Regions from separate parts of the Burkholderia sp. L-4 genome, predicted to be linked through region 1. Evidence: riboswitches for the same ligand, from Rfam matches in the RefSeq annotation. Region 1 holds a riboswitch; the other holds the start of a gene.
What was found. A riboswitch is a leader RNA that binds a small molecule or an ion and turns the genes downstream of it on or off. The one in region 1 is predicted to bind manganese.

Region 1 (16,036 bases):
TTGGTTCGGATACCGCTTCACAAAGGCCGCCTTCGCCGACGAGACGCGCAGCAACACCCGCCACTCGCGCAAAAGGCGGTTGGGATCGGACTGCTTCAAGAGACTGAACGTGATACAGACACAGCAAACTGCTGGCGAGAATCGTGCTTGAACCGCCCCCTGCAGTTTGGACTTCTATTCTGATTACCGAAATTTACGACATCGACAAAATAGGCGGTGCTGCGCCGCGTTGTCAAAGATCATTCGGATATTAAAAATCCCGCAATGATGCGAAGGGCGGGCAGTGTTTGGCATTTGAAAGAAAACGGAATTATTCGTGCAAGCTGCGCTTTATCGGTAATACCGGGCCGAATATTTTACTTTTCTCGCATAACCCGGAAGCCCCGCCTGCATTGACTCGACGATGACGAAACCTTCAGATCGACAGGATTTTTCTTTCATTTTTATTATCTGTGATCGATTAATACAGCACGGCAACCTTCACCCATCACGCCAGGATTCGATTCGCCTCAACCTTTCTTCAATCGCCATGCTGATACGCGCCGCATCGCCCATAAAATACCGATTCCATTAATTTCAATCCGGCTTGACGGCATTATTTACTCGATATCCGGCCGGCATTTCCGGGCGGATGACGACATGCGGCGTCGCCGCACGTCGTCGGTTGCGGCACGTCGATTGTCGATTATTTCTTGCCGCCCGGGAGCGCGATATCGATCAGCACCGGATCGTGATCCGACGAACGATAGGCGTCCGGTGCATAGAACGTCTTCTGCTGTTCGGCCGACTTGTACGCGAGCGTGTACTGCAGCGCGAGCGGCTCGTCCGCGTTGATGTGCCATTCGTGCACGGCCTTCACGTGCGAGGCGAGCGGCAGCGTCGCGAGCGCGTGATCGAGATAGCCGGCTTCGCCGTTGTACACGTAGCTGTACGCATTCGCGCCAATCCAGCGCGCGACGAGGTTGCGGTAGCCGCGCGATTCGAGCGCGCGGATCGGGTCCTCGTACGTATAGCTGTTGAAGTCGCCGATCAGCAGCACGCCCTGGCCCGCGACGCCCGTCGGGTTGCCGGCCAGCCAGTCGGCCAGTTTCGTCGCCGCGCGCGTGCGCGTCGGGTTCCAGCAACCCTGGCCGTCGCCCTGGTCGAGATCGTCGTTCGCGGCGTCCGGGCAGTTCTTCGACTTCAGGTGATTGACGGCCACCGTCAGCGTCTGCTTGTTGCCGTCGACCAGGCGGAACGACTGCGCGAGCGGCTGGCGGTTCTTGTCGTCGATTGCAAGCGTCGCCGCGCGGCCGACCGGTTCGACCTTGCGGCTATCGTAGATCATCGCGACCGCGATCGCATCGCCGCCGAGGCGTGACGAGCCGGGATCGACGACGCGCCAGTGGCTGCCGAGCTTCGCCGCAAGCTGACGCACCGCGCTCAGTTCGCCGTAGCCGTTGTTCTGGATTTCCATCAGCCCGATCACGTCGGCATCGATCGCCTTCAGCGCGCTGACGATCTTCGCTTCCTGACGCTGGAATTCCTGGAACGTCTTCGCGCCGCGGTTGTTCGGATCGTCGAAGCCGCCGCCGAGCCCGTTGCCGTTGAAATAGTTGAGCACGTTGAACGACGCGACGCGCAGGTTCGACTTCGGATCGCGCGCGGGCGCGTTGGTGCGTGGATTCGGACGCGTGTCGAACGCCGGCACGGCCGCGCCGGGCAGCGGCTGCACGCGCCACGCGCCGTAACGCACTTCGAGCACGCCTTCGACGTCGCGCACGGTGTAGCCCGCGCGCAGCGTGTTCGCGGCCGACAGGCCCGGTGCCGGATACGGCACGGTCGCCGGGTTCTGCTTGTTCGAGCCGTCGTCGAGGATCAGGCGGTTGCGTGCGTTCGCATCGATCTGCGTCTGCGCCTGCGCGGGCGGCACGACGCTCGTCGGCGTACGCAAGCGGCCGTTGCTGAGCATCACGCTGCCGTAGCGGCCGAGCTCGTAGTTGTCGGTCACGTTCAGCGTCTGCGGCAGGCGCACGCGCATCCCTTCGTACGCGGCGAACGCGTTCGGGCTGTCGACCGGCAGCGTGAGCGTCGCGGGCGTGACCGTCTGGCCGTTCGCGCACACCGCGATCGCCCCCGACAGCGTCAGTTGCGTCTGGCCGTATTTCTCCTCGACCTTGCCCGTCACGTGCACGAGATCGCCGGCCTTCGCGCGCGCTTTCGGCGCATAGACGAACAGGCCTTCGGACACGCCCGGCTGGTTGCGGCGTTGCGCGTCGGCCTGCTGGACGAAGAAGCCGCCGAAGCCGTCCGTGCCGCCGAAATCGGCGGTGACGACCGCCTCGACCGACACGTTCTGGCCAGCGAGCGGCGACGGTGCGCCCGGCCCCTGGATATCGGCGATCGGCGTCGTGCTGCCGCCGCAGTTCGGGCTGACGGGAGCGGCAAATACCGGCGCAGCAAGCGTCGGAAGCAACAATAGCGGGGCAAACAGGCGGATTGTCGAGCGCATGACGGGGAATCCCGGTTGTGAGGGTGGCGAAAGCTTAGCGGCGCTCAATGACAGTTTTTGGTAATGAACAGACAGGCCGACGTAATGCCCGTCATCCCGCCGCGATCCCCACCGATCGCATGTTCGGGCCCGGAAATGCGGGGCAATCGGCTGGCAGGAACGCCTCCGTGCTCCGGACGATTCCCCCGCGCCGTCGCCGCCGCATCGCCGCGCTAGGCCGTTCCCGGCAACGCGCTCGATACGAGCACGGCCGCCACCATCAGCACGCCGCCGAGCACGACCGCCTCGATCCGCAACACGGCGCCAAACCGTTTCAACGAGACGGCCGGCATCGCGGCAGCCGGGTCCCGCAGCGCGGCCAACAGCTTCGGCATCCCGAAGAAGCGGTTATGGCCGCCGAGCGCCGCTGCGATCAACACGAGCGAAAGCTTCAGCAGCAGGATCTGCCCGTACGTCGACACGAGCAGGTTGGCCGGCGTATCGACGCCGCGCCAGCCGCTGTACGCGCCGGTCGCGAACAGCACGACCAGCGCATACGTCGACGCATCGGACAGCGACTGCACGAACGATGCGCCCGTCGCGCGTTCGCTCGCGGGCATGCCGGCGAGTCGCGGCATCACGCCGAATGCCGTCACGAGCACGAGCCCGACCCACGCGCTGATCGCCAGCAGATGCAGCCAGTCGATCCACACGGGCACGCTGAACAGGCCTGCGTCCACCGGATGCCCGCCGTTGCTGCGCGCAAGCGCGACGCAGGCAAGCGCGGCCCACATCGCGAACGGAAAACGCGTGTCGTTCGCGCGCCTGACGAACGCCAGCAGCACGACGACGAGCATGAACACGGCGCCGGCCAGCCATGCATGACCGAAGCCCGTGCCCGCGAGCATCGCGCGGACGGCCGGCCCCGCTTCGAACAACGGCACTTCGCTCATCAACGCGCAGTGCGCCCAGAACGCGGTGACGCTCGCGAGCAGCGACACGGCGGACGCGATCCGCAGCGTCGCGACGAGCCGTCGCCCGATCCCGTGCTGCCATGCCGACGCGCCAAGCGCGAGCCAGCGGCCGCCGAGCAGCGCACCGACGACGACGGCGAACCCCGCATTCTGGATCGCTACCGCCACGAGCCGCAGCAGGCCGACGATACCGTCGTTCATCCTTTCACCCGGAACGTATAGGTGCCCTTCGTGCGATGCGCGTCGGCGGTCATCGCCACCCATTGCACCGTGTATGCGCCGGGCGCGAGCCTCGGCATCGCGACCGTCATCACGCGCGGGTTCGACGCATCGACCTTCGCCTTGTCCCGCGTGACGGCATTGCCGTTCGCGTCCGACACCTTCACCGAGCTGAATGCAGGTTCGAGGTCTTCGTTGAACGCGAGCCGCACGGTGTCGGGCGCCACGTCGACCGTGCTGCCCGTCGCCGGTGCGGCGCTTTCCAGCTTGCCGTGCGCCGAGGCCGCGACGGGCGCGGCCGCGAGGATCGCGCCGGCCGCGGCAAAGCCGGCCAGCCGCTTGAGCATCGTGATCGTCATGTTCGCGCTCCGCGTCACGGCTTCTTCAGTTCGACGACGGTCAGCGCGCCGCCCACCTCTTCGGCGACGAAGTCGATCTTGTCGCCGGCCTTGACCTGGGACAGCATCGCCGGGTCCTTCACCTTGAACACCATCGTCATCGCCTCCATCCCGAGGTTCTCGAGCGGGCCGTGCTTGATCGTCAGCTTGCCCGCGGCCGCATCGACCTTGCGAACTTCGCCGTGCGACATGCGCTGCGCCGCGTCGGCGCCCTGCTTCGCGCCGCCGCTCATGTCCATGCCGGCCATGTCGCCGGCCGCGTACGACGCGGCGGAAAACGCCAGCGCGCAACCCGTTGCCATCAAAACCAGTCCCTTCTTCATCGTGTCGACTCCCGTGTGAGTGAATGGAAACCGGCGGCCGCATACGCACGGCCGCCGCATGCTGCTGCTCAACCGTCCGGCAATTCGCCGGTGTATGCGTAGGCGACGGTGCCCTTCGGATGCCGGAACCAGCCCGGATCGCGATAGTCGGTGCGGCCGAGCCCCTGCCGCACCTTGCAGACCGTGAACATGCCGCCCATCTCCAGCGGCCCGAACGGGCCCGTGCCCGTCATCATCGGCAGCGTGTTGTCGGGCAACGGCATTTCCATCCCGCCCATCGCGCCGCCCGTGCTGCCCATCGCCATGTAGTCGGGCACGAGCTTGCCGATACGCTGCGCAAGATCCTTCTGCGGCACGCCGATCAGGTTCGGCACCTGGTGGCCCATCGCATTCATCGTGTGGTGCGACTTGTGGCAGTGGAACGCCCAGTCGCCCGGACGATCGGCGGTGAACTCGATCGCGCGCATCTGCCCCACCGCGACGTCGGCCGTCACTTCGGGCCAGCGCGCGGCCGGTGGAATCCAGCCGCCGTCGGTGCCGGCCACTTCGAAGCTGTAACCGTGCAGGTGGATCGGATGGTTCGTCATCGTCAGGTTGCCGAAACGAATCCGCACGCGGTCGCCGGCGCGCACCGGCAATGGATCGATGCCCGGGAACACGCGGGAATTGAAAGTCCACATGTTGAAGTCGGTCATCTCGTTCACGCGCGGCGTGTAGCTGCCCGGGTCGATGTCGTACGCGGCGAGCAGGAACACGAAATCGCGATCGACCGGCATCGTGCCGCGATCCTTCGGGTGCACGATGAACATGCCCATCATCCCCATCGCCATCTGCACCATCTCGTCGGCGTGCGGGTGATACATGAAGGTGCCGTGCGCTTCGAGCTGGAACTCGTAGACGAAGGTCTTGCCGGGCGGGATGTGCGGCTGCGTGAGGCCGCCGACGCCGTCCATCCCGTTCGGCAGCCGTAGCCCGTGCCAGTGGATCGTCGTATGCTCGGGCAGCCGGTTGGTCACGAAGATGCGCACCTTGTCGCCTTCGACGGCCTCGATCGTCGGGCCCGGCGACTGGCCGTTGTAGCCCCACAGGTTCGCGTTCATGCCGGGCGCCATCTCGCGCACGACGGGCTCGGCCGTCAGGTGGAACTCCTTCCAGCCGTTCTTCATCCGCCACGGCAGCGACCAGCCGTTCAGCGTCGCGACGGGCGTGTACGCGCGGCCGTTCGGCGGCACGAGCGGCGGCTGCGTGCCGGTCTTCGCCATCGTGGGCGCTTCGGGCAGCGACGCGGCGCCGGCCTTGCTGACCATCGCCGCACCGAGCAGCGCGGCGCCCGAGCCGCTGAGAAATTGTCGACGGGACACCATGTCAATGACCTTCCGGATGCGTTTGCGTCGCGGGCGCCGGTGGCGCCGCGGGAGTGGAGACCGGCTGCGCGGCAGCGTCGGCCCTGGGCGTGGTTTCGGGTGCCGGTTCGGCGGCATTCGCCGCGCGCGGCGCAGCGCCTGACGACGGCAAGCGACCGCCGACGGCCATCTGCAGATCGGTTTCGGCGAGCCAGTAGTCCTTCAGTGCATCGATGTAGCCGTTGACCGCGCCGACCTGCTCGCGCGCGTCGGCCAGCAGCTCGAACACGCTCGCGAGCATCCCGTTGTAGCGCAGCAGCAGTTCGTCGGAGATCGTCTTGCGCAGCGGCACGACTTCGTCGCGATAGTGGGTCGCGACGTCGTAGCTCGTCACGTACGCCGCGTACGATTCGCGCACTTCGGAGCGCGCGTCGATCGCCGTTTTCGCGAGCCGGTTCGCCGACTGCATGTAGAGGGCCTCGGCGCGCGCGACTTTCGCGCCGCCCCAGTCGAACAGCGGAATCTCGACGCTGATCTCGTAGCCGTGCTCGTGCCCCTTGCCGGTTTCGTAGTTGTTCACGTAGCCGAGATCGACCGCGTTGACGAAGCGTGTCGCCTTGCTCAGGCCGAGCGACGACGCGACGCCCTGCGTCTGCAGCTTCGCGGCCTGGATGTCGAAGCGGTTGCTCATCGCGAAGCGTTCGAGATCGGGCAGGTTCGGGCGCGCTTTCGGCAGGTCGGGCAAGCGCTCGGGCAGCGCGTACCGCGTGCGCTCGCCCCACAGCCCCATCGCGCGCGTGAGCTTCTCGCGTGCGGCCAGCGCCTGCTGGCGCGCCTTCGCGTGCAGCGCGACCGCGTCCGCCTGGAACGCCTGTTCGCGCGCGTAATCGAGGCGGCTGAAGTTGCCGGCCTGCCGCATGCGTTGCGCCAGTTCGGCGGCCGCGCTCGCGGCGTCGCGCACCTGCTGCGCATAGTTCGCGGCCTGCCCGGCGGCGACGGCTTCCACGTAGGCGCGGCGCGCGTCGGCCGCCACCTTCAGCATCGCATCGGCCGTTTCGAGCCTGGTCTGCTCGAAGCGGCGGCGTTCGATGCTCGTCGCGAGCGGCATCGTCAGCAGTGCGAACACGTTCGCCGACAACGTGCGACCGAGCGTCAGTTCGCCGTCGCCGGCGCGCGTGCGGCTGAACGCGAAGCGCGGGTTCGGCAGCCGGCCGGCCTGCACGAGGTCGGCCTCCGACAGTCCGAGTTCGGCGTACGACGCCTGCAGGCCGCGGTTGTTCAGCAGCGCGACCTGCACCGCATCGTCCATCGACAGCGGCCTGGCCAGCAGTTCCTGCGTCCGCCTGTCGACGGCCTCGCGGTCGGCATCGGTCCTGACGACCACCGCGTCTTTCCCGATGCGTTCCGATGCGGCGGACGACACGGCGTCGAAACCGCCGTCCTTCGAAAACGTCGTACAGCCCGCAAGGAACGCCAGCGCGACCGCGGCCGCACCGATCCTCGGCGATATCGCCAGATTCGTCATCGCGCGGCCCCTCCGTGCGTCGCATGCGCGCCGCCGTTGCGCGCCGCATTGCCGGGCTTCGCGGGCCGCTCCGTCACGTCCCGGTTCAGTTGTTTCCAGCCGGGGCCTTCGTCGTCGCGATACGGCCGGTAGCCGTCGAACGCGGACGTCACGGTGACGTCAGGCACCGGCGCGGCGGCGTCCGCCGGATCGGGCAACGGGGTTTGCGCAGGCGCGAGCGACGGCATGAAGGCCGCCGCGCTCAACAGCGCCGCAGTGATCAGTCGCATGAAAATATCTCGTCGTGAGTCGTCCGGCGGACCGGGTGCGGCCGCCAGCGTGAATTGCAGGTCGCGGCCTGTCGGCCACGGGCGGGGACTAGACGGGTATCGCGCGAGGCGGCCGGTCGATGCCGCCGGTCAGGAACGACACGCCGCCGGCCGATGGGGGAGGCGCGGCGATCGCGACGCCGACGCTCGTGACGGCGGGCACCGCCCCGGCACCCGACATGCCCGTGCCGAAGCAGCACGACACGCACGCGGAACACGACGACGCATGCCGCGCGTGACCGTCATGATCGTGATGGCCCTCCTGCGCGTGCGGGGCCGCCTCCGCCGGCATGACGGCAGCGCCCGCGCACTGCATCGACACAGCCGCGAACGACAGGATCGGCAGGCTCAGCGCCAGCAGCACGACGACGAGGAATTTGCGCCAGTACGACATGGATGCGGAATCGGGCAGGCAACGACCGGTTGGGCCGGCGCGGCGCCGCGACGGCGCGCTCCGGGGACAAGACGGCTGCAGGTTATCGCCGCCGCGGTGACGACGACATGGCCGAAACATGACCGGATTTTCATGAAACGCGGGTGACGCGGCGCCTGGGCGATGCATGACAATCCCGTCATCCGGCGGTCATCGTTCGCGCACGCGCGGCCCCTTAAGCTCAGGCGTTACACTGACCGGCTGGAAATACGGACAGCCTGCCCCACCATGCGGATACTGATAGTCGAAGACGAACCCAAGATGGCGTCGTACCTCCGCAAGGGGCTGATGGAGGCGAGCTACACGGTCGACATCGCGGAAAACGGCCAGGACGGGCTGTTCCTCGCGCTGCACGAGGATTTCGACCTCGTCGTGCTCGACGTGATGCTGCCGGCGCTGGACGGCTTCGAGGTGCTCAGGCGGCTGCGTGCGCAGAAGCAGACGCCCGTGCTGCTGCTCACGGCCCGCGACGCGATCGAGGACAAGGTGGCCGGGCTCGAACTCGGCGCCGACGACTACCTGCTCAAGCCGTTCGCGTACGCCGAATTCCTCGCGCGCATCCGCTCGCTGCTGCGCCGCGCGCCGCGCAACGCGCGCGACATCCTGCTCGTTGCCGATCTCGAGATCGACCTGCTCAAGCGCCGCGTGCGGCGCGCCGACACCCGCATCGACCTGACCGCGCAGGAATTCGCGCTGTTGCAGCTGCTCGCCGAACGCGAAGGCGAAGTGCTGACCCGTACGTTCATCACGTCGCAGATCTGGGACATGAATTTCGACAGCGACACGAACGTCGTCGATGCGGCAATCAAGCGGCTGCGCGCGAAGATCGACAACGCATATGAGAAGAAGCTGATCCACACGATCCGTGGCATGGGTTACGTGCTCGAGGATCGCTCGTGAGCGCGAGCCCGGCTTCGTATTCGCTGCTGCGGCGCCTGACGCTCGCGTTCGCCGTCGTCGCCGCGCTCGTATTCGCGCTGACCGGCGCATACCTGTACCGCTCGCTGTCCGCCGAACTCACGCGGCGCGACGACATCGAGATCTCCGGCAAGCTCAACCAGTTCCTGCAGCTCGCGCACGCGAGCGGATCGACAGCCGCGCTGCGCGCCGATCCGGCCGTGTTCCATGAAGTGCTGCTGTCGCACCCGGGGGTCTATCTCGGCATCTACGATGCGCAGGACCGCCCGCTCGTCGAGCACTCCGACGCGGCCGGCAACACGCTGGCGTCGGTAATCACGGCACCGCATCCAGCCGGTGGCGCCGCCGGGCCGTTCTCCTGCTCGCCATCCGGCATCGGCACGTCCCGCTGCGTGTATGCGCGTGCAACGCTGCCGTCCGGCGAAGCGATCCAGGTCGCGCTCGCACGCACGGCGACCGATCGCCAGTCGCTGCTCGAAAGCTATCGCGTCGACATCTGGCTCGCGGCGGCCGTCGGCGCGCTGCTGGTCGGCGCACTCGGCTACGCGGTCGCATCGCGCGGCCTGCGCCCGGTCGAGAGCCTCGGCCGGCAGACGTCGCGCATCGAGGCGCACAACCTGAACGCGCGCCTCGACGCGCGCGGCGGCCCCGTCGAGCTGCGCGAACTCGCGACGTCGGTCAACCGGATGCTCGACCGCCTCGAACGCGCGTTCGTGCGGCTGTCGCAGTTCTCGTCCGATCTCGCGCACGACATGCGCACGCCGCTCGCGAACGTGATCAGCTCGTCGCAGGTCACGCTGTCGCGTGCCCGCACGACCGAGGAATACGAAACGCTGATCGATTCGAACATCGAGGAATGCGAGCGGCTGCAGCGGATGATCGAGAACATGCTGTTTCTCGCGCGCACCGACAATGCGCGTCAGCACCTGAAAACCGCCGAGCTGGACGCCGGCAGCGAGTTGCGCCGGCTCGCGTCGTATTTCCAGGCGCTGGCCGACGAAGCCGGCGTGCGCATCGACGTGCGCGGCGAAGCACCGGTCGTCGCGGACGCGACGCTGTTCCGGCGCGCGGTGAGCAACCTCGCATCGAATGCGCTCGAACACGCGCAAGTCGCGTCGGCGATCGAACTGGCAGTTTCGGTGCAAGGGAATGATGCGGTCGTCGAGGTCACGAATCGCGGCGCCGCGATTCCGCCCGAACAGGTCGAACGGATCTTCGAGCGCTTCTACCGCATCGATTCGTCGCGGCACGGCGCGGCGCGCAACGCGGGGCTCGGGCTCGCGATCGTGAAGTCGATCATGGAATTGCATCGCGGCAAGGTGGAGGTCGCGAGCCGCGACGGGCGCACGACGTTCGCGCTTTATTTTCCGCGCGGCACGGACGGGTAATCCGCCCGCCCGCTCACGCGTCCGTCCCGCGCCGCAGCTTCGCCTCGCGGCGCGACCGGTCATTCAGTATCTGGTGCCGGCGGTGATCGGTCATCTTCTTCCAGTCGCGTGCCTCGTCGCGCGTGCGCAGGCAGCCGGCACAAAAGCCCGTCCGGCCGTCGAACGCGCACAGGTCGATACACGGCGATTTCACGGCCACGATCAGGCCGCCTTCGCACGCGTCGTCACTTCGACGGTCACGTGGGACACGCCGTCGAAGCGCGCGACGAGCGCATGGTAGAAACGCGCATCGCGCGCGGTATCGCCGGTTTCGACCGACACGATCGCGCTCATGTGCCCCGGGCCCACGCGCCACACATGGAGATCGTTGACCTTGTCGCCAAGCGCCTCGATCGCGCGGCGGACGTTGTCCGTCAGCTTGCGATCGACGTTGACGTCGAGCAGGATGCCGCCCGTGTCGCGCATCAGCCCGTAGGCCCAGTTGGCGATCACCAGCGCGCCGACGATCCCCGCGAGCGGATCCATCCAGACCCAGCCGAACGCCCGCGCGAGCAGCAGGCCGACGATGGCCAGCACCGACACGGCCGCGTCGGCGATCACGTGAACGTAGGCGGACCGGATGTTGTGGTCGCGATGCGCCGCCGCGAGCGAGCCGTGGTCGTGATGCGCGTGATGCGCGTCGTCATGGTCGTGATCGTGGACATGCGCATGACCATGCCCGTGATGATGATCGCCGCTCAGCAGCCACACGCTGGCGAGATTCACCGCGAGCCCGAGCACCGCGATCGGAATCGCTTCGCCGAAATGGATGGGCACCGGAGACAGAAGGCGCGCGATCGCCTCGTAGCCGATCAGCAGCGCGATCATCGCGAGCACGATCGCGCTCGTGAACCCGGCCAGATCGCCGAGCTTGCCGGTGCCGAAAACGAAGCGCGGATCGTCCGCATGCCTGCGTGCGTAGGTGTAGGCCAGCGCCGCGATCAGCATCGCGCCCGCATGCGTCGACATGTGCAGCCCGTCGGCGACCAGGGCCAGCGAGCCGAACAGCGTGCCGCCGACGATTTCGGCGATCATCATCGCCGTGCACAGGCCGATGACCATCCAGGTCTTCCGCTCGTTCCGCGCGTGCGCGGCGCCGAGAAACGCATGGCTGTGCCAGCCGTCGGCGGCACTCCCCTCGAGTTTGCTCATGTTCCGATCCGGTTACTTGAAATAACTGTGGACGACGTCGATGAGCTGCTCGGTCGCGCTGCCTTCATGCGCGTCCGGCGTGTCCGCGTCGACGAGATGCGACCGGATGTGGTCTTCCAGCACGACGGCCAGCAGGCCGTTCATCGCGCCGCGGCAGCTCGTGATCTGCTGCAGCACATCGTTGCAGCCGCGCTCGTCCTCGAGCGCGCGCTCGATCGCCTCGACCTGACCCTTGATACGGCGCACGCGGTTCAGCAGCTTCTGTTTGTCGCGAACGGTATGACTCATCGATGGCTCCTGTATAGGGTAGGGGAGTATATCTCCAGGACGGTTTCCCCATAGGGTGGAGGGAGATATTTTTTTCGAGATGAAGGCTTGTCGAAAGCAACCCGCTCGGCTAGACTGCCCTTCGTCTTTGGGGAGTAGCCTGCTTTCCGTCCCCCGGAAAGCGAACGCGTCAACACACTCGGCCTGCGGCCGTGGCGCGTTCGGCCTGATCGGCTTGGCGAGACCATGGGCGCATCGCGTCGTTCCTGGTTGGACGGCGGCGGATGCGCCATGGTTCGTCAGCGTCCGACCACGGAGTCCCCATGTTCCTCCCCGCTCTCTCCCCATACGCCACCGTTGCCCGCGGAGGTGCCGCATGACGTTCATGTTCCTCGAACTGGCGTTCATGCTGATCGTCATCCTCGTCGCGGCCGAAGTCTTCACCAATGCGCTCGAACATCTCGGCGAACGCCTGAAGATTTCCGAAGGCGTGACCGGTTCGCTGTTCGCGGCCGTCGGCACGGCGCTGCCCGAAACGATGGTGCCGCTGCTCGCGCTGGCCGGCGGCACCGCGAACCAGGCCGTGAACGAGGAAATCGGCGTCGGCGCGATCCTCGGCGCGCCGCTGATGCTCGCGACGCTCACCACGTTCCTGATGACGCTCGCCGTGATCCGCTCGCGCGGGTTGCGCGGCACGATCGCGCCGGAACGCACGGGCTTCGTGCGCGACATGAACTACTTCCTCGCCGCGTTCTCGCTGGCGACCGCCGCGATGTTCGTCCCGCATCACAACTGGGCCGTGCGCGCGCTGCTCGCCGCGATGCTCGTCGGCCTCTACGTGATGTACGTCGTGATGACGTTCCGCGCGTCGACCCGGCTCGTCGATGCCGGGCACGGCACCGAGGCGCCGCATGCGATGTTCCTGTCGCGCGCGGGCCTGCCGACCAACCTCGCGACGATCGCGCTGCAACTGCTGATCGGCGTCGCGCTGCTGGTCGGCGGGGCGAAGGGCTTCATTCACGGCGTGGAAGGCGTGTCGCATGCGCTCGGCATCTCGGCGCTGCTGCTGTCGCTGATCATCGTGCCGATCGCGACGGAGCTGCCGGAGAAGGTCAACAGCGTGCTGTGGATCCGCCGCAGGAAGGACACGCTCGCGTTCGGCAACATTACCGGCGCGATGGTGTTCCAGGGCACGCTGCTGCCGGCGATCGGCATCATGCTGACGCCGTGGGAGCCGCGCCCCGAAGTGCTGACCGGCGTGATCATCACGCTCGCGGCGGCCGCGTGGCTGCGCGTCAACGCGCGGACGCGCGGGCTCGCGATCTGGGCACTGCTCGCGAACGGCGCGGGGTATGCGGGTTATCTGGTCCTGACGCTGACACGCTGAATGCGCCGATGCGCGCACCGGGCGCGCCGGCCGACGGACACGTCGGCGCGGCGCGCTTCACTGCGCAGATGCGGGCGACCGCCGCACCTGCCGACGACGGTCAGGAACCCTTGACGAGCTTGACGATCGTCAGCGTGCCGTCGACCTTCTCGATCCGCACCTTGACCTTGTCGCCCGCCTGCGCGTGCGCGAGCATCGCCGCATCCTTCGCCTTGAACGCCATCGTCATCGCCGGCATCCCGACGTTGTCGAGGGCGCCGTGCTTTAGCGTGATCCTGCCGCTCGCGGCATCGACCTTCTTCACCTCGGCGTCGGTCAGCGCGGCATGCGAATCGGCCGCGCCGTCCGGCGCCATCTTCATGCCGGCCATGTCCATGCCCGACATCTCGCCGGCGGCAAACGCCGGTATGGCGGCAGCGCCGAGCGCGACAACGGCGGTTGCGGCGGCGATCAATTGATTCATCTTCATCGTGATTCTCCGGTTGGGATGGGTGGCACGTTCGTGCCGGAAGGAACTGCATCGGAATGCCGCGCCCGGCCCGCGCCGTACGCACGACGGCGCTGAAGCAGGAGCCACGCGGCGGGAATGACGAACATCGACAGCAGCGGCGCCGTGACCATGCCGCCGACCATCGGCGCGGCGATGCGCTGCATGACTTCGGAGCCGGCGCCATGGCCGACCATGATCGGCACGAGACCGGCGAGCACGACGGCGACCGTCATCGCCTTCGGCCGCACACGCAGCACCGCGCCCTCGCGGATCGCGTCGAGCAGCAGCGCATCGGTCAGCGGTTCGCCGCCGTCGAGCCGGCGCTGCAGCGCGCCTTTCAGGTACAGCAGCATCACGACGCCGAATTCGGCGGCCACGCCGGCCAGCGCGATGAAGCCCACCGACGTCGCGACCGACACCGCATGACCAAGCGCCCACACGAGCCAGAAGCCGCCGACCAGCGCGAACGGCACCGTCGACATCAGCAGCAGCGCATCGGCCACCGAGTCGAACGTGAGGAGCAGCAGCACGAAGATCACGACGAGCGTGACGGGCACCACGGTACGCAACGTCGCCGCCGCGCGTTCGAGATACTCGAACTGGCCCGACCACGCGATCGAATAGCCGGGCGGCAACGCGACCCGTTGCGCGACGGCCCGCTGCATCGCGCGGACGGCCGTGCTCAGGTCGACGCCGCGCAGATCGACGTACACGTAGCCGGACAGCCGCGCGTTCTCGCTGCGGATCATCGGCGGCCCGTCGGCGATGCCGATGCGCGCGACATCGCCGAGGCGGATCTGCGCGCCGCGCGCGGTGACGACCGGCAGTTGCCGCAGGTTCTCGAGCGAATCGCGGATCTCGCGCGGATAGCGGAGGTTGATCGGGAAACGCTCGCGCCCCGCGACCACTTCGCCGACATCGTCGCCGCCGACCGCCGACGACACGACCGACTGGATGTCGGCCACCGACAATCCGTAGCGCGCGGCCGCGAGCCGGTCGATATCGACGTCGATGTAGCGGCCGCCGTTCAGCCGTTCCGCGAGCGCGGACGTCACGCCGGGCACGCGCTTCACGGCCGCCTCGACCTGCGTCGCGATCGCGTCGATGCCTGCCAGGTCCGGCCCGGAAATCTTCACACCGACCGGCGTCTTGATCCCGGTGGACAACATGTCGAGCCGGTTGCGGATCGGCGGCACCCACACGTTCGACAAGCCCGGCACCTTCACCGTCCGGTCGAGTTCGTCGACGAGTTTCTCCGGCGTCATGCCGGACCGCCATGTGCTGCGCGGCTTGAAGCGGATCGTCGTCTCGAACATCTCGAGCGGCGCGGGATCGGTGGCCGAATCGGCCCGGCCCGACTTGCCGAACACCGTGTCGACCTCGGGCACGGTCTTGATCAGCCGGTCGGTCTGCTGCAACAGTTCGCCCGCCTTGTCGGCCGAGATGCCCGGCAGCGCGGTCGGCATGTACAGCAGGTCGCCTTCGTCGAGCGGCGGCATGAATTCGCTGCCGAGCCGCGACAACGGCACGGCCGTCAGCACGAGCGCGACAACCGCGATACCGATCGCGAACCACGGGCGCCGCAGCGTCGCCTCGAGCAGCGGCCGGTACAGGCGGATCAGCACGCGGTTGATCGGGTTCGCGTGCTCGTGCGGAATGCGGCCGCGCACGAGATAGCCCATCAGCACGGGCACCAGCGTCACCGACAATCCGGCGGCCGCGGCGATCGTGTAGGTCTTCGTGAACGCCAGCGGCGCGAACAGCTTGCCCTCCTGCCCTTCCAGCGAAAACACTGGAACGAACGACAGCGTGATGATCAGCAGCGAGAAAAACAGCGCGGGCCCGACTTCCGCGGCCGACGCCGCGACCAGCTCCCAGCGGCGCGCGGCGGTCGGCGGCTCGCCCGGATGCGCGTGGTCGTACGCTTCCAGATGCTTGTGCGCGTTCTCGATCATCACGATCGCCGCGTCGATCATCGCGCCGATCGCGATCGCGATCCCGCCGAGCGACATCAGGTTCGCATTCACGCCCTGGTAACGCATCACGATGAACGCGGCCAGTACGCCGAGCGGCAGCGACAGGATCGCGACGAACGCGCTGCGCAGATGGAACAGGAACACCGCGCAGACGATCCCGACGATGACGAATTCCTCGATCAGCTTGTCCTTCAGGTTGCCGACCGCGCGCTCGATCAGTTGCGATCGGTCGTAGGTCGTGACGATGTCGACGCCGGGCGGCAGCGAACGCTTCAGGCCGGCGAGCTTCGCCTTCACCGCGTCGATCGTCGTCAGGGCGTTCTTGCCCGAGCGCATCACGACGACGCCGCCCGCCACTTCGCCCTGCCCGTTCAACTCGGCGATCCCGCGCCGCATCGCCGGGCCGACCTGGATGTGCGCGACGTC
Region 2 (16,036 bases), on a different contig from region 1:
GAGACGCCCGGCGCGACGTCGCTCGGCACGCTGCCGCGCTGGCAAGGCGAGCCGATTGCGTCACGCACGCTGCTGATCCGTGCGGAACAGGGGTTCGGCGACACGCTGCAGTTCGTCCGCTTCGTGCCGCTTGCCCGCGCACGCTGCGCGCACCTCGTGCTCGAAGTCCAGCCGGAACTCGTGCCGCTGCTGGCGCCGGCCGCGTCGCGCTGGCGCGTGACGCTCGTCGCACCGGGTGCCGCCAGGCCGCCCGCGGCGGATGTTGCCTGCACGCTGATGAGCCTGCCGTTCCTGCTCGGGCTGCAGCCGGACGACATCGTCGGCGGCTCGCGCTACCTCGATGCGCCCGACAGTGCCCGTCGGCGCTTTCGCGGCTCGCTCGGCGGGCAGTCGAAGCGCAAGTTCGGGCTTGCCTGGTCGGGGCGCCGGCAGGCGCAGGAAAACCGCTCGATGCCGTTCGATGCGCTCGCGCCGCTGCTCGCGCTGCCGGACATCGACTGGATCGTGCTGCAACCCGCGCTCGACGACGACGAACGCGCGCGCGTCGACGCGCATCCGCGCGTGCATCGCTTCGACGGCCGGTTGAACGACTTCGCCGACACGGCTGCGCTGATCGAGCGGCTCGACGGCGTCGTCACGATCGACACGGCCGTCGCGCACCTCGCGGGCGCCCTCGGCAAGCCGCTGTGGGTCATGCTGCCGTTCGCGCCCGACTGGCGCTGGTTCACCGGCGACGACTGCCCGTGGTATCCGCAGGCCCGGATCGCCCGCCAGCCCGCGCCGGGCGAATGGCTCGACGTCGCGGCCACGGTTGCCGGCCAGTTGCGACGCGACGCCTGAACGCAGACGAAAAAAGGGAGCGCGGTGCGCTCCCTTTTTCAATGCGATCCACGCGGCCCGTGCCGCGCGACGTGCGCGACGGAATGGTGCCCGTCAGGCCGCCTTGTACTGGTTGCGCGCTTCGGACGTGCGATACAGCACGAGCGTCGCGATCAGCCCGCAGATGGCCGCCACGCTCAGCCACAGTCCCGGCGCCGCCTTGTTGCCGGTCTGGTGGATCAGCAGCGTCGAGATCGCGGGCGTGAAGCCCCCGATCGTCGTCGCCAGGCTGTAGGCGAGCGAGAAGCCGGCCGTGCGCACGTCGGCCGGCATCACTTCGGTCAGCGCGACGACCATCGCGCCGTTGTACGACCCGTACAGGAACGACAGCCACAGCTCGACCGCGAGCAGCCTCAGGAACGACGGATCGCCGACGAGCCACAGCACGGCCGGGTAAGCCGTCAGCAGCGTCAGCACGGTGAACGCGATCAGCACGGGGCGGCGGCCGACACGGTCGGACAGCGCGCCGGACAGCGGCAGCCACACGAGGTTCGAAACACCGACGCAGACGGTCACGACCAGCGCGTCGAGCGACGACAGGTGCAGCACTTCCTTGCCGAAGGTCGGCGTATACGCGGTGATCATGTAGAACGACACCGTCGTCATGATCACCATCCCCATGCCGGCGATCACGACGCCCCAGTTATCGAGCATCGAGCGCATGATCTCGCCCATCGTCGGGCGATGACGCTTCGCGAGGAATTCGTCGGTCTCCTTCAGCGAACGGCGGATCAGGAACAGGAACGGCACGATCAGGCAGCCGATCAGGAACGGGATGCGCCAGCCCCACGCGGTCATCTCCTCGGCAGGCAGTACGCGATTCAGCAGCACGCCGACGAGCGCGGCGAACACCACCGCCACCTGCTGGCTGCCCGACTGCCACGACGTATAGAACCCCTTGTGGCCCTTCGTCGCGATCTCCGACAAGTACACCGACACGCCGCCGAGTTCGACGCCGGCCGAGAAACCCTGCAGCAGCCGGCCGAGCAGCACGAGCACCGGCGCGAGCACGCCGATCGTCGCATAGCCCGGTATCGCGGCCACCGCGAGCGTGCCGATCGCCATCAGCCCGAGCGTCAGGATCAGCCCCTTGCGGCGGCCGTGATGGTCGATGTATGCGCCGAGCACGATCGCGCCGACCGGCCGCATCAGGAAGCCGGCGCCGAACACCGACAGCGACAGCATCAACGACGCGAATGCGTTGCCGCTCGGGAAATAGGTTTTCGCGATGGCCGACGCGTAATACCCGTAGACCATGAAGTCGTACATTTCCAGGAAGTTGCCGCTGACGACCCGGAACACGGTGCGGACTTTCGATTCCTGCGCGATGGCGTGTGACGCTGTGGACATGTTTTTCTCGCTCAGCTCGGATGGCGCGAATGCGCGCCGCATGGACCCGGCGATACGCGCCGCGCCGGGCCGGCGCGCACGGGCATCGCTGCCCGCCGGTGGCGCATCGCACAACGACGCTTGCACCGGCATGGTTCGCGAATGATGCCACGCGAAGCCGACATTTGCCTTGGAGCGCCGCTGTCGTTGCCTTCGTGGCATTCGCCTCGTACGAGTCGCCCTGAAACGGGCTAAAGAATCAGATTGATCTGATCGACCGGCCTTCGCCGGCTGACCACAATGTCACGATTTGCGACGACATGTCCGCGCCGCCCTCATGACCCACTCGCCTCTTGTCCCCGTCGAAGGCGCGCTCGCCCGCCCTCGCGTCGCCCCGCTCGACCACGTGCCGCCGTTCGGACGCGATTGGAAGTTTCGCGGCGCACCCGGTGCACGGCCCAGCAAGAACTGCCTCGCGACGCTGACGACGTCCTGCATCGACGTCGACCGGCCGCACCGCGAGTGCCGCTGGCAGCCGACGGCGGCGGCCGGATCGCTCGCCGCGCCCGTCGTCGCCGGCCGGCGCGTCCCGCGTCCTTCAGGCAACCGCCGGGACCGGCGCGCGATATACGCAACCTGCTGGAGCATCGGCGCGTTCGGCATCATCGGCTGGCTGATCGCCGCGCATGAACCGTTCACGGGTTTCGGGCCTGCATACGCGCTTCAAGCGGCCGACGGTGCGCGCGACCATGCAACGTTTTCGACCGGTACCGTACGGATCGCGCCGGTTCAGCCGGACACGCCGGCGCACACTTCACCGCGGCACACGGCAGCAGCGCCAACGGCGAAAACTGCGGCGCCGCGATCGGCCGCGCATCGCGATACGCGTCGCCCGGCGCCGCTTCACCCGCAGGCAAGCTCCGGTGTCCAGCGCGCTGCGACGCCACCACCGGCGTCCCCGCATCGAACCGCCGGCTCGCGCATGGCAGCGGCGCCGGCCCGGACACCAGGCACCGCGCATGTGGCAGCGCGCCGTCCATCCGGCACCGAACCACCGCGCGCCCAAACACGCGATCGGCTCGCCCCGCCGCCGCATGCAACGGACACACGCGAAGCCGGCGCCACGCCGGACGATCCGCTCACGCTCATCGCGACGGCAAACGCGCTGCGCATCACCCAGCCTGAGCGTGCCATGCACGCCCCCGCCGCCGGGTTCGACTGGACGTCCCGGCTGTCCCACCGCCGACTGACCGATACGCACGACGCGTTCGCACACTGACGACGCCCCATCCCGGGCCCGCCCAACAAAAAACCCGGCGAAGATCGCTTCGCCGGGTTTCGGTCGTTTTCGCCGTGCGTCCGACGAACCGTTACTTGTGCGCGGGCAGCCCCGATTCGGTCTGCTTCTCGAGTTGCCGCACCTGCTCCTGCAGATCGCGCAACTGCATCTGCGCGGCACGCTTCTCGACCTGCAGCGCCTGCGTCTGTTCCTGCGCCGACTTCTGGCGCTGCGCGACTTCGGCCTGCTGGCTGCGCGCGACGCTCAGGTCCGCCTGCAACTGCTGCGCGCGGTTCGCCTGCAGCGCGATCACGCGTTCGAGAAAGGTTTTCTGCGCCTGCAGTTCGGTACGGCGGATCTCGATATCGGCGAGTTGCACGGTCTGCTGGACGAAGTTTGCGTAGACCATCTCCGCGCGGTTCTTTTCCTGCGACCGGATCACGCGCCACAGATTCTTGTCCTGGAACAGCGCGACGTAGTACGTCATCTCGCGCGGATCGAACATCAGGCTCGCGCCGTAGCTGCCGTTGTACGTCGTGCGCATTTCGACGATCCGGCCGTCGTGCAGCATCCGCGTCAGCTCGGCGACGTTGCCTTGCGCGGTTGCGTCCGTCGCGGCCGGCGCCGGCGCCTCGGCACCGCTCAGGCTCGTGACTGCCGGGCGCGTTCCGGCGACGGGTGCGGTCGCGTCGGCCGACCAGGCCGCGCCCGCTTGCGCGCAGGCAGCCAGCGCAACGATCCACGCAGCGCATCGTGCAGGGGAAATATTTCGGAAAGCCAACGTCGGACTCCGGCGAACGAATCGGAACTCGCGATTATCGTTCAAAAAGAAACGACCGCATCTCGAATTTATCGGGAAGCGGCCGGCCTTCGGACAACGCCGGAAATACGGCTGGCTACAGACGCGTTTCACGCGCCGCGCGCAGGAATGCATCGAGCAGCGGCGTGCAGTCGAGCAACTCCGCGCCGCCCGCACGATGGAACTCGGGGTGCCATTGCACGCCGACGACGAACGGCGAACGACGATGGCGGATGCCCTCGATGATCCCGTCGCCGGCCGACACGGCCTCGATGTTCAGGTCGCGGCCAAGATCGCGGATCGCCTGGTGGTGGATCGAGTTGACGATCGCTTCGCTGCGCCCGGGGAACATGCTCGCCAGCGTCGACGTGTCCGGGAAGCGGATCGCGTGACGATGCTGGTCGTAATGCTCGCTCACGTGCGCATTCGCGGTCGGCACATCGGTGGCGATGTCCTGGTACAGCGAGCCGCCGAACGCGACGTTGATCAGCTGGCAGCCGCGGCACACGCCGAGGACGGGTTTGCCGGACTCGACGAATTCATGCAGCAGCTCGAGTTCGTACATGTCGCGCACGCGATCGCCCGGCCATTCGGGGCGCACATCCGAGGCCGCGTAGGTTTGCGGCGACACGTCGGCCCCGCCTTGCAGCAGCAGGCCGTCGAGATGCTTCGCGTAGTCGCGCAGACGGATGTTGCTCGGGTGGATCATCCCCTGGTGGCCGACGGTCGGAATCATGAACACGAGCACGTCGCGCGACATCACCCAGTGGGCGATCGATTCCTCGAGATACTGCAGCGTCTTGCCGCGCAGCCCTTTCGCACCCGGTTCCGGATGGAAGATCCGCGCCGACACGCCGATGCGCAGCGTGCGTTGCGTGATGCGCTGGCCGGCGCGATCGAACAGCCGGCGCGCCCGCGCCGCGACGATCCGGCCGAACACCGACCATGGCGTATCGCTCTGCTTCAGGTAGGCCGGCGGCGCATTCTGCGCGCTCGCGGGCGGCGGCCGCGACGTTTCGAAATCCGGCGGCGCACCGAAGCCGGGAGGCGGCGCACCCGGCTTCGGCGGTGCGACCGCGCCATCGGGGGCGCCGGGCGCACCGGGCTCGGACGCGGTTGTGACCGGCGACGCGCCGTCCACGGCGACGTTCTGCGCGGCGGCTTGCGCGGCCGGCGCATCGGGCGTTTTCGCCGGCTCGGGACGGAGGGAATCGGAGGAAGCGGAAGAGGTGCCGGGCAGACCGGCCGGGGAAGGCGTGTGTTCGCTCATGACGATGGTCTGGTACGTCGCTCACGCGTATGGATAGACGAGGATTCATTATGCTTCAGTGCACGATCGCGCGGCAAACCTGCAACATCCTGTCGCCATTGTTGCAAGTGGTTGCCGGCGGCGCCGGGGCGTGTCCCCCGGCCGCGCGCCCGCACCGACGGCGTCTCGTCGCCCGCACTGGACATCAGTGATATATCACAATAATATCCAGACATCGTCCACGCCTCCCGATCGCCCGCGCCATGATCGCGCCCCGCCCGGCCGCCGCGCCGCTCCTCGCATGAATACCCTGACCGACGTCACCCGCGACCGGTTCGCCGCGCCGGCGGCCAGCCTCGCCGACCGTGCGTATGCGCTGATCCAGCGCGACATCATCACGATGCGCCTGAAGCCGGGCGCCGCGCTCAACGAAGCCGACCTCGTCGCGCGCACGGGGATCGGCCGCACGCCGGTGCACCAGGCCGTGCATCGGCTCGTGCTCGAGGGGCTGCTGTCGGTGATGCCGCGCAAGGGCTTGATGGTGCAGCCGCTGTCGCTCGACGACATCGTCGCGGTGATCGACGTGCGGCGCATCAATGAAGCGCACTGCGCCGAACTCGCCGCGCGCCACGCGACGCCGGACGATCTCGCGCGCCTGGCCGCGCTGCTCGACGGCGGACAGGCCTGCGTCGACACGCATGACGTGGAGGGGATGATGGAACTCGACCGCGCGTTTCACCAGGCGATCGCCGCGGCCGCGCGCAACGCGGTCCTCGCCGAGATCCTGCGCGCGCTGCACGAGCGCTCGCTGCGCTTCTGGTTCGTCACGCTGTCCGAACCGCATCATCTCGCCGACGTCCAGCACGAACACCGCGCGTTGTTCGACCGGCTGTCCGCCCGCGACGCCGCCGGCGCGCGCGACGCCGTCGAGCGCCATATCGATTCGTTTCGCTCCACCCTTCTTCAACATCTTCGCCCCTGAGCCGCTCATGACCACGTTCACGCCGTTCCCCCCGCTCGCCCAGCTCGCCGCCGACCTCGCGGCCGGCCGCACCACGAGCCGCGCGCTCGTCGATACCGCGCTCGACCGGATCGCCGATCCGTCGGGCCAGGGCGCCGTCGTCTTCACCGAAGTCGACGCCGACAACGCGCGCGCGGCCGCCGACGCGCACGACCGGCTGCGCGCCGCGGGCACCGTGCTGTCGCCGCTCGCGGGCATCCCGGTGTCGGTGAAGGACCTGTTCGACGTCGCGGGCCAGGTGACGCGCGCGGGTTCGCGCGTGCTCGACGGCGCGCCGGCCGCGCGCACCGATGCAGTCGCCGTCGCGCGGCTCAAGCGTGCGGGCGCGGTGCTGGTCGGCCGCACCAACATGAGCGAATTCGCATTCTCGGGGCTCGGGCTGAATCCGCACTTCGGCAATCCGCGCTCGCCGTACCATCGCGACGTGCCGGGCGATGCGCGGATTTCCGGCGGTTCGTCGTCGGGCGCGGCCGCGTCCGTCGCCGACGGGATGGCCGCCGTCGCGCTCGGCACCGACACGGGCGGCTCGATCCGCATTCCGGCCGCGCTGTGCGGGCTGACGGGCTTCAAGCCGACCGCGAGCCGGATCCCGACGCAAGGCGGCGTGCCGCTGTCGACGACGCTCGACTCGTTCGGCCCGATCGGCCTGACGGTCGCGTGCTGCGCCCTCGTCGACCGGATGCTCGCGGGCCTCGAGCCGCACGTGCCGGCCGCCAGGCCGCTCGAAGGCGTGCGGCTCGGCGTGCTGACGAACTACGTGACGGATGGCGTCGACGCCGACGTCGCGGCCGCGCTCGACACCGCGCTCAAGCATCTCGAAGCCGCCGGCGCGATCGTCACCGACGTGCGCTTCGCCGCGCTCGACCGGCTGCCGGAGATCAACCGCTTCGGCTTCTCGCCGATCGAGGCGTACGCCTGGCATCGGCCGCTGCTCGCCCGGCATCGCGACCAGTACGACCCGCGCGTGCTGACGCGGATCCTGAAGGGCGAACCCGCGAGCGCGGCCGACTATCTCGACCTGCTCGCCGCGCGCGCCGCGATGCTGGACGAAGCCGCGCACACGGTCTGGGCGCGCTTCGATGCGCTCGTCGCGCCGACGGTGCCGGTCGTGCCGCCGCGCATCGCCGACCTCGAAACGGACGACGATGCGTTCACGCGCACCAATGCGCTGATCCTGCGCAACCCGAGCGCGTTCAACTTCCTCGATGCGTGCGGACTGTCGCTGCCGTGCCATCCGCGCGACGCGGCGCCGGTCGGCCTGATGCTCGCGGCGGCGCCGCATCGCGACGACGCGCTGCTCGCGATCGGCCAGGCGGTCGAGGCCGTGCTGAACACGATCCGCTGACCGCATCGCCGATCGCCGGCGGGCGATGCGCGCGGTGCGGCAGGTTGCCGCACGCGCGCTGTCAGTTTCGTGCCAGACCGTTCGCGCTAAAATCGCGCGATTGTTTTCCGGACCGACCGACGAGGAACCCCGCCGACATGAACGACTACACGCTTGCGCTACGCCGTGAACGCCGCCTGCTGATGCTGCTCGGATGGGCGTGCATCGCCCTGCTGGCCGGCGCGCTGTACCTGCAGTACGTGAAGAATGAAGATCCGTGCCCGCTGTGCATCATCCAGCGCTACTTCTTCTGCGCGATCGGGATCTTCGCGTTCCTGGCCGCCGGGATCCGCAACTGGCGCGGCATCTGGGTGCTCGAGCTGCTGATCGCGATCGCCGCGGCCGGCGGTGTCGGCACGGCCGCGCGGCACCTGTCGATCCAGATGAATCCGGGCTTCAGCTGCGGCTTCGACACGCTGCAGCCGATCGTCGACAGCCTGCCGCCCGCGCAGTGGTTCCCCGGCATGTTCAAGGTCGCCGGGCTGTGCGAGACCGTCTACCCGCCGATCCTCGGCATCCTGCTGCCCGGCTGGGCGCTGATCGGTTTCGCCGTGATCCTGGTCGCGGTCGTCGCGAGCCTCTGGCGTCATCGCCGCAAGCTCGCCCGCTGACCGGCCGCTGTTGCGGCCGCCGGCAAGTGCGGCCCGGCCGATCGGGCCGCACGCCGATGACGCGAACCGCCGCTTCCGCCCGCCCTGCCCGGCCGGCCGCGCGTAAACACCTACCCCGCCGCCGCCCGGATCGCCGGGCGAACGCGCGTCGCGCAACCGACGCGCCCCCGCCCCGTCACGCGTGCGTTTCGGCCCGATGCGCACGCATCGGCGCCCCGATCCCGCGCGGCGGGCCTATGATCGACATGATCGCCTCCTGATAGCCCGGATCACTGCCCGGCCATGTTCGCGCCGCGCGGCGATGCTATCTTCGGGACTGGATGGCGATCTACGTGCGCGAGGCCAGGCGGTCTCACCACCCCTGCGTAACGCGCGCCCGATCCGCAATGTCGACTGGATTCCTCATGACAACGCAAACCATCCGCATCCGTCACCCTCATGGCGTCCGCGTGTCCGGCGGCGCCGTTCGCGCGCAGCGTCGGCGCGCTGCCGTCGTCCCGCATCAGCCGTGCGGCCGGCCGGCCCGGCTCCCGTCCGTCATCGCCACGCCCGCCGGCCCGCGCCGCGTGTCGTGCCGCGTCGTTCCGAACGGGGTGTGCTGATGGAAGCCTGGCTCGGCGATCTGCAGCAACTGCTCGCGCACGGCGAAGCGGCCGTGCTCGTGACGGTCGCGCATACCGACGGCTCCGCGCCGCGCGAGGCCGGCACCAAGATGCTCGTCACGCGCGACACGGCCCGCCATACGATCGGCGGCGGTCATCTGGAATGGAAGGCGATCGAGATCGCGCGACACCTGCTGAAGGATGGCGCGCACGTGCCGCACGCGCGCCGGCTCGAACGGCTCGCGCTCGGCCCGAGTCTCGGCCAGTGCTGCGGCGGCGCCGTGGTGCTCGCGTTCGAGCGGCTCGACGTCGGCGATCTCGGCTGGATCATGTCGCTCGCGAAGCGCGTCGCGGCCGGCGCCGCGACCGTGCGTAGCGTATCATTCGGCCCCTCGCCAGGCGCGCCGCTGTTGAGCGAGCCCGAATCGGAAGCCGCGCGGGCCGACTGCCTGCTGTGGGAAACCGGCGGCGTGTCGCTGATGACCGAGACGATCGCGCCGTTTGCGTTCCCCGTCGTGCTGTTCGGCGCCGGGCACATCGGCACCGCGCTCGTGAAGGTGCTGGCGACGCTGCCGTGCCACGTGCGCTGGATCGACGGGCCCGCTGCGGTGTTCCCGCCGGCCGACGCGCTCGCCGGCATCGGCAACCTCGCGATCGAAGCGGCCGCTGCCCCGGCCGACGCGGTCGACGCCGCGCCGCCGCAGTCCTACTTCGTCGTGATGACGCACGACCATGCACTCGATTTCGTGCTGGCCGAACGCATCCTGCGGCGCGGCGACTATGCGTACTTCGGGATGACCGGCTCGCAGGCGAAACGCGTACAGTTCGATCATCGCCTCGCGGCGATCGGCATCGACCCGGCCCAGGTCGCGCGGATGCGCTGCCCGATCGGCGTCGAAGGCATCATCGACAAGGCGCCCGAAGTGATCGCGATCTCGGTGGCCGCGCAATTGCTGCAGGCCGTCGAGGCGAATGCGTCCGCGCAGGCTTCCCCTACCTACTGACCGACCAAGAACGACGCCATGACCCCGACATTCAAGGACAAGATTGCCCGCGCGCCGAAAGCGGAGCTGCACATCCACATCGAAGGCTCGCTCGAGCCCGAACTGATTTTCGCGCTCGCGCAGCGCAACGGCGTGAAGCTCGCGTACGACTCGATCGACGCGCTGCGCGCCGCGTACGCGTTCACCGACCTGCAGTCGTTCCTCGACATCTATTACGCCGGCGCGAGCGTGCTGCTGACCGAGCAGGATTTCTACGACATGACGGCCGCGTACTGCGAACGCGCGCTCGCCGACCACGTCGTCCATACCGAACTGTTCTTCGATCCGCAGACGCACACCGAGCGCGGCGTGCCGATCGAGACGGTCGTCGCGGGCATCGAGCGCGCACTCGCCGATGCCGAACGGCGCGGGCTGTCGAGCAGGCTGATCCTGTGCTTCCTGCGCCACCTGTCCGAAGAGGACGCGCTCGCGACGTTCGAATCCGCGTTGCCGCTGTTCGAGCGCTATCGCCACCGGCTGATCGGCGTGGGCCTCGATTCGTCCGAGCTCGGCCATCCGCCGGCCAAGTTCGCGCGCGTGTTCGAGAAGGCGCGTGCGCTCGGGCTGAAGCTCGTCGCGCATGCGGGCGAGGAAGGCCCACCCGCCTACATCCACGAAGCGCTCGACGTGCTGAAGGTCGACCGGATCGACCACGGCGTGCGCAGCATCGAAGACGCGGCGCTCGTCGAGCGCCTCGCGAAAACGCGCACCGCGCTGACCGTCTGCCCGCTGTCGAACCTGAAGCTGTGCGTGTTCGACGACATGACGAAGCACACGCTGAAGGCGCTGCTCGATCGCGGCGTCGCGGTGACGATCAACTCCGACGATCCCGCCTATTTCGGCGGCTACGTCAACGAAAACTACTTCGCGACGGCCGAAGGGCTGCAGCTCACGGATGCCGAAGTCCATGCGGTGATCCGCAACGGCTTCGAGGCGTCGTTCATCGAACCGGCGCAGCGCGACGCACTGTACGCGCGCCTCGACGCGTACTGGCAGGCCGCGTGACGGCCCGCATCGAGGAACGCTAGACAGATGAGACACGGCAACGGCATCCGCTTCGCGCCCGCCGGTTCGGCCTTGCGCCGGGCCGGGCGCGGGCGTGCGCGCGCGGCGACGGCGCCGTCCGGCGTCGTGCGCCGTTGCCCGCCGTCGCGATGCGCCGTTGCGTTCGCCGCCGCATCGGTCGCGAGCGCGAGGGCCGCGAGGATCGCCGGCGACCACCGGCTGGCGGCTTCGGCCGCCACGTTCGCCCGCGCAATCGCCTCCGGTCGTGCCGCACGCAGCGTGCCGCCGCCGCTCGCGAAGCACCCGGCCGCCCCCGTGCGGCGCCGATCGTTTTCTTCTGTTCGCCTTACCTTGATGCAGGACCATTCGTCATGACGCAAACCGCTTTCCGTTCCCAGCTGCTGACCTTCAACGGCGACCCGGCGCAATCGAGCCAGGCCGCGAACCACGAGACCGACGGCCTCCTGATCGTCGCGGACGGCAAGGTCGTCGCGGCCGGCCCGTATGCGCCACTCGCGGCAACGCTCGCGCGCGACGCGGTCGTCCACGACCTGCGCGACAAGCTGATCGTGCCCGGCTTCATCGACACGCACATCCACTACCCGCAGACGGACATGATCGCGTCGCCGGCGCCCGGCCTGCTGCCGTGGCTCGACAAGTACACGTTCCCGACCGAGCGCCAGTTCGGCGATCCCGAGCATGCGCGCGAAGTCGCCGATTTCTTCGTCGACGAGTTGCTCGCGTGCGGCACGACGAGCGCGCTCGTCTACTGCACGGTGCACAAGCAGTCGGCCGATGCGCTGTTCGCGGCGAGCGACGCGCGCGACCTGCGGATGATCGCGGGCAAGGTGCTGATGGACCGCAACTGCCCCGAGTTCCTGCGCGACACCGCGCAGTCTGGATACGACGACAGCGCCGAGCTGATCGACCGCTGGCACGGCAAGGGCCGCCAGATGTACGCGCTCACGCCGCGCTTCGCGCCGACGTCGACCGAGGCGCAGCTCGAGGCGTGCGGCGAACTCGCGCGCCGCCATCCGGACATCTTCGTGCAGAGCCACGTCGCGGAAAACGTCGACGAGGTGAAATGGGTGGCCGAGCTGTTCCCCGGCCACCGCAGTTATCTCGACATCTACGACCGCTACGGGCTGCTGCGCCCGCGCGCGGTGTACGGCCACTGCATCCACCTCGACGACGAGGACCGCCGCCGGATGGCCGAGACGCGCACGGTTATCGCGCACTGCCCGACGTCGAACTTCTTCCTCGGCAGCGGGCTGTTCGACTTCGACAAGGCCGGCGAATACGACGTACCCGTCACGCTCGCGACCGACGTCGGCGGCGGCACGTCGTTCTCGATGCTGCAGACGATGAACGAGGCCCACAAGGTCGCGCGGCTGTCGGGCCACCACCTGACCGCGACGCGGATGTTCTGGCTCGCGACGGCCGGCGCCGCGCAGGCGCTCGATCTCGCCGACACGGTCGGCACGCTCAAGCCGCGCACCGAGGCCGACTTCGTCGTGCTCGATCCGCAGGCCACGCCGCTGCTCGCGCGCCGCACCAAACGCGCGGATTCGCTCGAGGAACTGCTGTTCGCGTTCGCGCTGCTCGGCGACGACCGCGCGGTGTACCGCACCTACGCGGCCGGCGAGCTCGTCCACGAACGCGGCGCCGCGCGCCGGCCGGCCGCCGCGTAACGGTAACGCCGCGCCGGTACGCAGCCCCGGCCGGCACGGCCCGATCGCGGCCGTACCGGCCGGGCAGCCAGGCGCGCCCTCGCCGACCGGGCTCCCACGCCCGGCCGGCCGCCTTCCCGCACGCAATGCGTCGTGCTAGAATTCGCCGCTCATTGGGGAGTAGCCGCTCCGCTCGATGTCCCGCGCCCCCGGCGCGCATCGTGACGGAGGCGTCCGTCAACAGACTTGGCCGTTCGGCCATGGCGGACGCAGCCACGCTGGCCTGGCGAGACCGATGGTTCACAGTGCGCCGCATCAGGGCCCGGCGCGCCGTGGATCGTCGCTCGCACGCAAAACATCGGCCCGTGGAACCCCATACGTGTCCCAAGCCTTCCTGATCTCCACCGGCGCCGTCGCCCTCGCTGAAATCGGCGACAAGACCCAACTGCTTTCCCTCGTCCTGGCCGCGCGCTATCGCAAGCCGATGCCGATCATTCTCGGCGTGCTCGTCGCGACGCTCGTGAATCACGGTTTCGCGGGCGCACTCGGCGAATGGCTCGGCGCGCTCGTCACGCCGTCGATCATGCGCTGGGCGCTCGCGTTCTCGTTCATCGCGATGGGATTGTGGATTCTCGTGCCCGACAAGCTCGACGCCGACGAAGCCAACGCCACCCGCTCGCGGCTCGGCGTGTTCGGCGCGACGCTCGTCGCATTCTTCCTCGCGGAAATGGGCGACAAGACGCAGATCGCGACCGTCGCGCTGGCGGCGCGCTTCCAGGACTACATCGGCGTCGTGGCCGGCACGACGTTCGGGATGATGCTCGCGAACGTGCCGGCGATCCTGCTCGGCGACCGCTTCGCGCACCGCCTGCCAACCCGGCTCGTGCACGGGATCGCGGCCGTGCTGTTCGTCGTGCTCGGCGCGCTCGCGCTGCTGGGTGTCGGCGTCTGACGGAACAGGATGACCGGCGCGGCCGGGTAGCCGCGCCGGGATGGGCACCGCGTTACTTCGCGACGGCCGCGCCCGAAGCCGGCGCAGCCGGCACCGCGCGCTCGTTGGCGGCCGGCGTCGCCGGCCCGCCGCGCTTGTCGACCGGCAACCGGACCGAGCGGACCGCGCCGTTCGACAGCGGGAAATCGGCGAGCGCGCTGCGCGCGAGGAACGGCATCGCATACAGCAGCGTGCCGTTGTCGCCGGTCGTGCGCGCGGACACGTTGTACACCTCCTTGCCCGTCGCGCGCTCGGTGATGCGGATCCCGAGCGTGTAGTCGAACACCTGGTACGTCTGCGCGACATAGCCGGCCGGCATCGGCCCCCAGGGCCCCCACGGGCCCCACGGCCCGCGCCGCCAGTACGGCCCGGGCGCAAACCACGGGTCGTAGTAGACCGGCTGCGGCACCGTCACGAGATCGCTGCCCACCGCATAGGTCAGCCCGACGAGATAACGCGCCTGCGCCGGCGGCACCTGCCGGAACGCATACGCGGACAGTTCGTTGGCGACGATCGGCTCGTAGGTCGACTGCTCGATGCTGTTCTTCTGCGCCTCGGTGCGCGTGAACGCATAGGTGCGTGTCGCGTCGCTGCCGCTCCAGTCGGAAAAGGCCGTGACCTGGGTCGTCACATAGCTGGTGCAGCCCGTCAGCAGCGCCACGCACAGCGCCGCCGCCCAGCCCGCACCGCGAAAAATCCATTCGCGTTTCATGTTGATCCTCGTCGATCCGTCACCCGTTCGTCGCACCGCGCGAACCGCAACGGGATGCCGATAATACGCGGACTGTCGAAAGCGGTAAAAAGTTCGCCCGGCACGCAGCCGCAAGCCTTTGTACAATGGCCCGGTTCGCCCGGCCCGCGTAACGGGCCCGTTCCCCACCCCACCGATCTCGACGACCATGTCCGACAACGCCTCCTCCACCGTGATCCGCCGCGCCGACTACACGCCGCCGGCATTCCTCATCGATTCCGTCGCGCTCGAATTCGATCTCGCGCCGGCCCGCACGATCGTCAGGAACACGATGCGCGTGCGCCGCAATCCGGACGCCGCGCCCGCGCCGCACCTGGAGTTGATGGGCGAAGCGCTCGAATTCGTCGGCGCGTCGCTGGACGGCGCGCCGCATGGCGCCGTGCGCGCGCACGAGCACGGGCTGACGGTCGAGAACGTGCCCGACGCGTTCGAGCTGACGCTCGAAAGCGCGTGCGCCCCCGACCAGAATACGACGCTGTCGGGCCTCTACGTGTCGAGCGGCAATTTCTTCACGCAGTGCGAGGCGGAAGGCTTTCGCCGCATCACCTACTTCCTCGACCGCCCCGACGTGATGGCGTCGTACATCGTCACGCTGCGCGCCGACAAGACCGCGTACCCGGTGCTGCTGTCGAACGGCAACCTCGTCGATTCGGGCGACCTGCCCGACGGCCGCCACTTCGCGAAATGGGAAGACCCGTTCCGCAAGCCGAGCTACCTGTTCGCGCTGGTCGCCGGCAAGCTCGTCGCGATCGAGGAAAAGATCACGACCGGCTCCGGCAAGGAAAAGCTGCTGCAGGTGTGGGTCGAGCCGGCCGATCTCGACAAGACGCGTCACGCGATGGATTCGCTGATCCACTCGATCCGCTGGGACGAAAGACGCTTCGGCCTCGAGCTCGATCTCGACCGCTTCATGATCGTCGCGGTCGGCGACTTCAACATGGGGGCGATGGAAAACAAGGGGCTCAACATCTTCAACACGAAGTACGTGCTGGCGAACCCCGAGACCGCGACCGACACCGATTTCGCGAACATCGAATCGGTGGTCGGCCACGAGTACTTCCACAACTGGACCGGCAATCGCGTGACCTGCCGCGACTGGTTCCAGTTGAGCCTGAAGGAAGGCCTGACGGTGTTCCGCGACCAGGAATTCTCGGCCGACATGGCCGCGGGCGACGACGTCGAATCGGCGGCCCGCGCGGTCAAGCGCATCGAGGACGTGCGCGTGCTGCGCCAGCTGCAGTTCGCCGAGGATGCCGGCCCGATGGCACACCCGGTGCGCCCGGAAAGCTACGTCGAGATCAACAATTTCTACACGATGACGGTCTACGAGAAAGGCTCGGAAGTCGTGCGGATGTACCAGACGCTGTTCGGCCGCGACGGCTTCCGCAAGGGGATGGACCTGTACTTCAAGCGCCACGACGGC

Region 2: another riboswitch for manganese. It lies ahead of AC1VVG_RS05070 (TMEM165/GDT1 family protein); the one in region 1 lies ahead of AC1VVG_RS21740 (sodium:calcium antiporter).

Annotation. Positions count from the first base shown of each region.
Region 1 covers NZ_JBXEOX010000002.1:1,093,284-1,109,319, reverse strand. Annotated here, with positions in the region: gene AC1VVG_RS21805 (ExeM/NucH family extracellular endonuclease) at 686-2,491, opposite strand; gene AC1VVG_RS21800 (CopD family protein) at 2,704-3,645, opposite strand; gene copC (copper homeostasis periplasmic binding protein CopC) at 3,642-4,022, opposite strand; gene AC1VVG_RS21790 (copper-binding protein) at 4,037-4,384, opposite strand; gene AC1VVG_RS21785 (multicopper oxidase family protein) at 4,453-5,748, opposite strand; gene AC1VVG_RS21780 (TolC family protein) at 5,750-7,252, opposite strand; gene AC1VVG_RS21775 (hypothetical protein) at 7,249-7,521, opposite strand; gene AC1VVG_RS21770 (hypothetical protein) at 7,610-7,954, opposite strand; gene AC1VVG_RS21765 (heavy metal response regulator transcription factor) at 8,222-8,893, shown strand; gene AC1VVG_RS21760 (heavy metal sensor histidine kinase) at 8,890-10,299, shown strand; gene AC1VVG_RS21755 (DUF1289 domain-containing protein) at 10,313-10,498, opposite strand; gene dmeF (CDF family Co(II)/Ni(II) efflux transporter DmeF) at 10,501-11,490, opposite strand; gene AC1VVG_RS21745 (metal/formaldehyde-sensitive transcriptional repressor) at 11,503-11,778, opposite strand; yybP-ykoY riboswitch at 11,896-12,065, shown strand; gene AC1VVG_RS21740 (sodium:calcium antiporter) at 12,134-13,144, shown strand; gene AC1VVG_RS21735 (copper-binding protein) at 13,245-13,613, opposite strand; gene AC1VVG_RS21730 (efflux RND transporter permease subunit) at 13,610-16,036, opposite strand, start outside.
Region 2 covers NZ_JBXEOX010000001.1:1,080,944-1,096,979, reverse strand. Annotated here, with positions in the region: gene AC1VVG_RS05125 (tetratricopeptide repeat protein) at 1-840, shown strand, start outside; gene tcuC (MFS transporter) at 934-2,229, opposite strand; gene AC1VVG_RS05115 (hypothetical protein) at 2,546-3,487, shown strand; gene AC1VVG_RS05110 (DUF2968 domain-containing protein) at 3,579-4,268, opposite strand; gene AC1VVG_RS05105 (gamma-glutamyl-gamma-aminobutyrate hydrolase family protein) at 4,384-5,556, opposite strand; gene AC1VVG_RS05100 (GntR family transcriptional regulator) at 5,837-6,517, shown strand; gene AC1VVG_RS05095 (amidase) at 6,525-7,901, shown strand; gene AC1VVG_RS05090 (disulfide bond formation protein B) at 8,039-8,551, shown strand; gene xdhC (xanthine dehydrogenase accessory protein XdhC) at 9,153-10,157, shown strand; gene AC1VVG_RS05080 (adenosine deaminase) at 10,176-11,201, shown strand; gene guaD (guanine deaminase) at 11,573-12,892, shown strand; yybP-ykoY riboswitch at 13,035-13,156, shown strand; gene AC1VVG_RS05070 (TMEM165/GDT1 family protein) at 13,251-13,823, shown strand; gene AC1VVG_RS05065 (DUF4136 domain-containing protein) at 13,876-14,574, opposite strand; gene pepN (aminopeptidase N) at 14,762-16,036, shown strand, end outside.